DNA from 2 places in the Weissella soli genome. Region 2 is predicted to be linked to the other one. Evidence: predicted binding sites of a transcription regulator. Region 2 holds the regulator's gene; the other holds the start of a gene.
What was found. Region 2 encodes HrcA, which represses chaperone genes, less so after heat shock. Its sites were predicted from a motif close to TTAGCACTCNNNNNNNNNGAGTGCTAA; they were not measured.
Positions count from the first base shown of each region.

Region 1 (4,432 bases), 840 kb from region 2:
AACCTGGCGCTTGAGACACATTGGCATCCTGCCGTGTAGCAGCGCTGCTTCTTCAGCAACTAAACCAGACGTGAATGCATAAAAAAAACCATCACACCGAAGTGTAATGGTTTTTCCTAAAGTTGATTACAACTTAGTAACGTTAGCGGCTTGCAAGCCACGGTTACCGTTTTCAACTTCAAATGATACAGCTTGACCTTCTTCAAGAGCCTTGAAGCCGTCTCCTTGAATAGCTGAGAAGTGAACGAATACATCGTCACCAGCTTCGCGAGAAATGAAACCAAATCCCTTTTCTGAATCAAACCACTTTACTGTTCCTTGTTCCATGTGATAGAACCTCCTGGCATTTCGCCAATAAAAATTTATAAATCAAAAATCGGCTGCCAAACATCTCTAAAACATTAAAACAAAACTCTTTTTAACTTGTTTTTAGTATAACACCTACAATTCATAAAAGCTAGTACGAAGTTGAAATTTGTTTTGAATTTTTTGTTCAAAGGTGGCTAAACCGTTTGATAGCAAGAGTCTAGCCATTTTTTAATCATACGACTGACTTTAAATCAATCGGCATTGACCCGAAAAACGGCTAAATAATAAAAGACGTCTCCGTCGATTAACGACGAACACGTCTATCAATTATCGTTTGCTTACATCATACCTGGCATACCACCTTGTGGCATAGCAGGAGCAGCATCATCCTTTGGCAATTCAGCCACGATGGCTTCAGTCGTCAACAACAAGGCTGAAACAGAAGCCGCGTTTTGCAAAGCTGAACGGGTAACCTTGGTTGGGTCCACAATTCCGGCCGCAATCATATCAACCCACTCGTCCGTTGCCGCGTTGTATCCAAAGCCTGGTACTTGCTCCTTCAATTTGTTAACAACCACAGAACCTTCCAAACCAGCATTTTCAGCGATTTGACGAACTGGTTCTTCTAAGGCGCGCTTAACAATGTTAATACCTGTTTGCACATCCCCCGTCTCTGACAAGGCAGCAACGGCTGGAATAACGTTAACCAGGGCAGTACCACCACCAGCAACGAACCCTTCTTCGACCGCCGCACGAGTGGCGTTCAAAGCGTCTTCAATGCGATACTTACGCTCTTTTAGCTCAGTTTCGGTAGCAGCACCAACTTTAATGACTGCCACACCACCAGCTAACTTAGCCAAACGCTCTTGTAACTTCTCACGATCAAAATCAGAAGTTGTTTCGGCAATTTGGGCCTTGATTTGGGCAACACGCTCTGCGATAGCATCTGAACTACCAGCACCTTCAACAATCGTCGTATTGTCCTTTGAAACAGTCACCTTAGCAGCTTGTCCTAGTTGTGCCAAGGTCACATCCTTCAAGGCCAAGCCAAGATCATCTGTAATCACTTGACCACCCGTCAAGATAGCCAAATCTTCCAATTGTGCCTTACGACGATCACCAAAGCCAGGGGCCTTCACTGAAACGACATTAAAGGTACCACGCATTTTGTTCAAGACCAAGGTTGGCAAAGCTTCGCCAGTGATATCATCAGCGATAATCAACATTGCCCGGCCTTGCTCAACAACTTGTTGCAACACTGGCAAAATTTCTTGGATATTACCAATCTTCTTATCCGTGATCAAAATGTAAGGGTTGTCCAAGTTGGCTTCCATCTTATCCGTGTCTGAAACCATGTATTGTGACATCCAACCACGATCAAATTGCATACCTTCAACAACATCAAGCGTTGTCTCAATACCCTTTGACTCTTCAATGGTGATCACGCCATCATTACCAACACGATCCATGGCCTCGGCAATCAATGCCCCGACTTCTTCGTCAGCCGCTGAAATTGAGGCAACTTGGGCGATTTCTTCCTTTGTTGACACTGTCTTTGACATGTCATGCAATGCGTCAACAGCTGCATTGGTTGCCTTTTCGATTCCCCGACGGACACCAACTGGATTAGCACCAGCGGTAATATTCTTCAAACCTTCATTAATGATGGCTTGTGTCAAAACAGTCGCTGTAGTTGTACCATCACCAGCGATGTCATTAGTTTTGGTGGCCACTTCAGCAACCAACTTGGCACCCATATCTTCAAAATGGTCTTCCAACTCAATTGACTTAGCAATCGTCACCCCATCATTAGTGATGGTTGGTGCGCCAAATGATTGCTCAATCACAACGTTACGGCCTTTAGGACCGATAGTCGTCTTAACTGTGTTAGCAAGCTTATCCACCCCAGCTTGCATCTTTGAACGTGCGTCTTCTGAAAACTTCAACTCTTTTGCCATTTTCGTTTACACCTCGATTAATTAATTATTTATTTATATTCAACGTTTTAGGCAAGTACACCAATGATGTCCTTTTCATGCAGAACCAGGTAGTCTTCACCATCAATCTTCACTGCGCTCCCGGCAAACTTGTCGAAAACAATCTTGTCGCCTTCCTTAACAGCAGTTGGTGCATTGAAATCACCAATTGTTTGTGTTGAAACGGCAACCACTGTACCTTCAACTGACTTTTCTTGCGCATTTGAAGCTAAGACGATACCCCCAACTACTTGCTCTTCCGCTTCTTGAACCTTGATCACTACTCGATCTCCTAAAGGCTTCAACATTATGCAATCCTCCAAACAATAAGATTTTATTAGCACTCACTAATATCAAGTGCTAAGCTACATATATAATATTAGCATACTGACTTAAAAATGCAATAAAAAACAGCAAATTCATTTTCTGAATTTGCTGTGTCACAGACATTATTCCGCTTCTTTGACGACTGTAATTGAGGTAACCTTTACTGGTGACGTTGGTTTTGACTTTTCGCCACTGGCATTTGTTTTCACCTTTGCCGATGCGATCTTATCAACGACAGTCATGCCCTTAATCACTTGGCCAAAGACCGTGTAACTACCATCAAGGCTTGGGTTACCACCCTGCTTGTAGATCGTATAAATTTTTGATGGATAAACTTTCTTACTAATTTGTGATTGTACGTCATCACTATTCTGGTTAATAAAGAATTGTGAGCCATTTGTATCAGTCCCGGCATTAGCCATGGCCAATGAACCGCGAATATTATACAAACTATAGCTAATTTCATTCTTGAAACCAGTACCTGAGTCAATTGACTTATCAGCGTTTGATTGACCCGGTGCATAAATTGACTTACCACCTGAACCAACTGTGTCAGCATCTGGATTCTTGGCTGACTGTGGATCCCCACCTTGTATCATGAAATCCTTGACGACACGATGGAAAGTCGTATTGTCATAGTACCCCGCCTTAGCATGAACAATAAAATTCTTAACAGCTAAAGGGGCGTAGGTGTTAAACAACTTAATCGTGACATCGCCGGCCGTCGTATGCAAAATGACCTCAGATTCATCATCAGCCACCGTTGTCGAAAGTTGTGGCAACGGCTCCTTGTCCAACTTGGCCTTACTTTCCGTTTGCCGCGTTGAAGTTGTCGATTCTGCTGACGAACTTGATGAGGTTGTGGCTGCGTCATTTGACGAGGTCGTCAATAGGGCAGCTGCGATCAATCCGACGACCAAAACAAGGGCGCCGAGACCAATAAATAGTCCATTATCTTTCTTCATGAGTCACTCCTAGCTTTTTCAATACCTTCTATTATACCGAATCTTGGTGGAAAAACCTTAAGCCTCAGCGTCCTGCTAAAAAAGTGGTCAGCACATCATGATGTCCTGACCACTTTGTTTTACTTAAAGGTTAATGCTTTGTCGACATCTTGAACTCTAAGAACAGATCATTGTACGTTTGCGTCAATGTCGGACTGAGATTCTGATAAACTGTCAACTTTGAAACTTGTTGATTACTTGGATACCATTGCTTGTCATTGCGCAATGCCTTTGGCAGTAACGCAAAGGCCGCCTTGTTGGGCGTTGCATACCCAACATACTCCGCATTTTGCGCAGCATTCTTAGGCTCAGAAATGAAATTCAAAAAGGCATACGCAGCCTTCTTATTCTTGACCGTCTTTGGCATCACAATATTATCAAACCAGATATTACCATTGCCTTTAGGCACAACATAATGCAAATGTGAATCTTCATCAATCATCGTGGCTGCTTCACCAGAGTAATCAACCGCAATTTTTGCCTCATCTTGCACCATGTACATCTTGATTTCATCCGCCACAATGGCCTTCACGTTAGGCATTAATGCGTCCAATTTACCTTTAGCCGCTGCCAGCGTGGCTGTATCAGTGGCATTGACTGAATCATCATTTGATGCCAACGCCATCCCCATCATGTCACGTGATGAATCTAATAACATGATTGAGTTTTTCCATTTGGCATCCCATAGATCATTCCAAGTTTGCACTTCAGAGGCTTTCACGTACTTGTCATTATAGACAATTCCGAGCGTCCCCCAGAAGTAAGGCAGTGAGTACTTATTACCTTTATCAAATGATTGATTCAAGAAACGCTTGT
Region 1 is NZ_CP017326.1:285,542-289,973, reverse strand. It holds gene WSWS_RS01390 (cold-shock protein) at 127-327, opposite strand; gene groL (chaperonin GroEL) at 648-2,267, opposite strand; gene WSWS_RS01380 (co-chaperone GroES) at 2,315-2,593, opposite strand; gene WSWS_RS01375 (peptidylprolyl isomerase) at 2,735-3,577, opposite strand; gene WSWS_RS01370 (ABC transporter substrate-binding protein) at 3,708-4,432, opposite strand, start outside.
Region 1: a site for HrcA is predicted at 2,623-2,649, ahead of WSWS_RS01380 (co-chaperone GroES). Genes of this name have one in related genera too.

Region 2 (4,432 bases):
TTGGTCAAAGGACTTATTATTTAAAACGATTGGTAATCATCCTTACAAGCAATTTGATATGGATTTTCAATATCGTATGGTTGCTAGCCAAGAACAGGTTGCTTGGATTGATGATTTAACGGCTGAAAAGCCCATTTATGCATTCCCTGAAAATAGTCCTTTCGAGTTTGAAGTGTTTGACACAGCCGGTGCTTTATATGAACAAATTAAATTAAAAAATAAAGAAGTTGGGTTATCACGCGTGGTAGCTACTTCAGGATTTCCCCGGATTGATGGCCGGCATAATGTCGAGATGGATACCTTTTCAAAGCCCTGGGATGAGTGGGATCCACAACGCATGCACTGGGCTAAGCGGGAATACTCAATTGACCAAGTGGGGACAATTTACACCTTGCAGGGGTTTGATTTGAATTATGTGGGGATGATTATTGGGCCATCTTTTGGTTATGATGCAAAGACGGATGCCATGACCATTATTCCGTCAAAGTATTCACACAAAGAAATTTTTAAAAAGCGCTCTGATATGAAATTTACAGAAGCCCAGTACAAGGAGTTTATTGCTAACGTTCTGAATGTGTTGATGAAGCGTGGTAAGTTTGGCTTGTATTTGACAGCGTATGATGATGATTTGCGGCAGCGGTTAGTGGACTTATATCAACAGAAGCGTTAAAACACAAATAGCATCAGATTGGTTAAAAAGTCGGCAAAATAGTGCTACAATATAGATATTATGACAGATAGAGGTGGCCATCATGGCATATAGTAAAGAATTATTAGAAGAAACACAGGGCCACTTGCTTGACCTATTGATCCAAGATAAGCAATCAGCAGAAATTGTTACAGCTGTGTTTGCGTATTACGCAGAAAATGCGGCTAAGTAGTCAATAAAAATAAATTTTACTAGGGGCACCAGCAATGGTTGAGATGAACCCTTTGAACCTGATCAAATTAACATTTGCGTAGGGAAGTAAGTTTAATAGATGATATCGAAAACTCATCTCTAGACTTATGGTCTAGGGATGAGTTTTTTATATGCGTAAGCATGGAATGGAGAGAATAAAATGGCAAATGCAGCAATGGCAATTCAAGTGTTACCAAATACAACTGACACGGCTAAGTTACTTGAAATCGTCGATGCGGCGATTGCGGCAATTGATGCAAGTGGATTGAATTATGAGGTCGGTGCCTTTGAAACGACAATTGAAGGTGATTTGGATCAATTGGTGGCCTTGATTCCAGCCATTCAAGCAGCAAGTGTCGCAGCCGGTGCTGAAATGATCAATAATTACATTAAATTGGCGTATGCACCTGAGAAACATATTTTGACGACTGATGAGAAATTAGATAAATATCGTAAGTAAGTTAAACAAAGGCACCAAGGTGACGCTTGGTGCCTTTGTTTAACTTACTTTTAGCACTCTGAACAAAAGTGTGCTAAAAGTGTTGACAAGGTCCTTTGATGTGTGTATTATAATAAATGTTAGCAAGTAAGAAACAAGAGTGCTAACAAGGAGGCGCGCAAATGTTAACAGAACGTCAACGTTTAATATTGATGGCGATCATTGCGGACTATGCGCGTTCTGGCCGCGCAGTTGGCTCAAAGACGCTACTGGCAGAGTTACAGTTGCCGGTCAGTTCAGCCACAATTCGTAACGAAATGGCGTATCTTGAGGATCAAGGACTTTTACAAAAGGAACATACATCCTCAGGACGCGTCCCTTCGCAAACGGGGTATCGGTACTATGTTGATTTCTTGATGAAGTCACGGCGATTACCAACGGAGCTTGAGGTGAAGTTGCGGCGGGTGTTCAACCATCGTTTCCAACAAGTTGATGACTTGTTGGGACAGGTCACTCGCATACTAGCTGAAGTGACAGGTTACACAGTGGTTGCTTTGAAGCCGGAAGCCTTAGACGTACGTTTGTCAGGATTCCAGCTTGTCACAATTGATGGTCAGCAAAACATGGCGATTGTTGTGACTAGTGATGGTCAGGTGACGAGTCAGAGCTTCCGATTACCAACGGGGTCAAGTAGTTCTGATTTGCAGTCTTTGGTCAGTAACATCAACCAGACATTAGTCGGTCAGCCGATTCGAGTGGTTTTGCAAAGTTTGAGTGGTGATTTACCACTTGGGTTGGAGCGGACTATTCGGACACCAGCTGCTTTCCTACAATTATTTGGGGATATTTTGGCTCGTTCAATACAAGATACCGTCTTTATTGGCGGTCGGTTAAATGTCTTTGATTTTACAACGGATACCAATCTGCAAGATATTAAGGCATTGTACCAACTCCTTGAATCACCAGCACAAATGCGTCAGGTCATTGGCGCTGCAAATGATGGTGTGATGATTCAAATTGGTTCTGAAAATGATGATGACTTGTTGTCGCCATATAGCTTGGCCTCAACTTCCTACCGGGTACCTAATCATGGTACCGGTGAAATCGCCATCCTTGGACCCACCAATATGAATTATTCAGAAGTGGTCACTTTGCTCGCGACAGTTCGTGAAACTCTTGTCAGTGAATTAAAAGAATACTATTAGAAAAGAGGTGTTGACATGGCGGAAGATCAAAAGTCAGTCGATGAAGAAATTCAAGAAGAGGTAAGGCCTGAGGTTGAAGAAGCTGAGACAGTTGAAACTACGACAGAAGAAATTGTCGAAGTTGACCCTCTTGAAGAGTTACAAGCCAAGTATGATGAACTTGATGACAAGTTCTTACGGGCCGAAGCGGAGATGCAAAATATGCATGGTCGGTTTGCAAAAGAACAAGCAGCGGCCCTGAAGTATGCTAGTTCCAAATTGGCAAAGTCAGTGTTACCAGCGCTTGATAACTTGGAACGGGCCCTCGCGGTTGAAGTAGCGGATGAGGCCGCACAACAAATCAAGGCTGGCGTTGAAATTGTTTACAACAACCTGGTTAGTGCCCTTGCAGAAAATGATATTAAGGCTGTTGGTGTGGCAGGTGAATCGTTTGATCCAAATGTCCACCAAGCTATTCAATCACAGCCGGCCGATGATGAGCATCCTGCAGACACAATCGCCCAAGTGTTCCAAAAGGGGTATGTCTTGCATGATCGGGTTATCCGACCAGCAATGGTAGTTGTTTACAACTAACCCAGCAATACAAATGGCGTTCATGCAACGAATTGTGAGTGCAACTATTGGACTTAGAATTCGTTGCATGAACCGAACAACGAAAAATGAAGCACGAAATATAAATTTCAAAAAGAGGTTTTAAATTATGTCAAAAATTATTGGTATTGATTTAGGTACAACTAATTCAGCAGTCGCTGTTTTGGAAGGTGGTAAGCCAAAGGTTATCACTAATCCAAACGGTGCACGTACAACACCATCTGTTGTTTCTTTCAAGGGTGGTGAGGAAATTGTTGGTGACGCTGCTAAGCGTCAAGCAATCACAAACCCAGATACGATTATGTCAATCAAGTCACACATGGGTGAAGTTGGTTACAAGGTCGAAGCTGCTGGCAAGAGCTACACGCCACAAGAAATCTCAGCTAAGGTCTTGCAATACATCAAGAAGTACGCTGAAGATTATCTTGGTGAAACGGTTGATAAGGCTGTTATCACAGTTCCTGCATACTTTAACGATGCACAACGTCAAGCAACTAAGGATGCTGGTAAAATTGCCGGTTTGGAAGTTGAACGTATCATCAACGAACCAACGGCTGCTGCGCTAGCCTATGGTTTGGATGACTTGACTAAGGATGAAAAGATCTTGGTTTACGACTTGGGTGGTGGAACTTTCGACGTTTCAATCCTTGAGTTGGGTGATGGTGTCTTTGAAGTTTTGTCAACATCAGGTGATACACACTTGGGTGGTGACGATTTCGACGCCAAGGTTATCGACTGGTTGGCTGATAACTTCAAGGCTGAAAACGGCATTGATTTGAAGGCGGATTCATTGGCATTGCAACGTTTGAAGGAAGCTGCTGAAGCTGCCAAGAAGACATTGTCACAATCAACTGAAGCTTCAATTGATTTGCCATTTATCGCTTCATCAGACAACGGTCCTTTGCACATCCAAACGTCATTGACTCGTGCAAAGTTCAATGAATTGACGAGTGACTTGGTTGAAAAGACTAAGGTTTCAGTTGAACAAGCCTTGAAGGATGCAGGTTTGACGAACTCAGATATCGATGAAGTTATCTTAAATGGTGGTTCAACCCGTATTCCAGCAGTTCAAGAATTCGTTAAGGACTTAACTGGTAAGGAGCCTAACCACTCAATCAACCCTGACGAAGCGGTTGCTTTGGGAGCTGCTATTCAAGGTGGTGTCATCACCGGTGATGTTAAGGATGTCGTGTTGCTTGACGTGACGCCTTTGACACTTGGTATCGAGACCATGGGTGGCGTGATGACTAAGTTGATTGATCGTAATACGACTATCCCAACTTCAAAGTCACAAGT
Region 2 is NZ_CP017326.1:1,127,254-1,131,685, reverse strand. It holds gene WSWS_RS05410 (DUF2075 domain-containing protein) at 1-670, shown strand, start outside; gene WSWS_RS08295 (hypothetical protein) at 753-881, shown strand; TPP riboswitch at 893-983, shown strand; gene WSWS_RS05405 (thiamine-binding protein) at 1,062-1,361, shown strand; gene hrcA (heat-inducible transcriptional repressor HrcA) at 1,523-2,545, shown strand; gene grpE (nucleotide exchange factor GrpE) at 2,561-3,118, shown strand; gene dnaK (molecular chaperone DnaK) at 3,246-4,432, shown strand, end outside.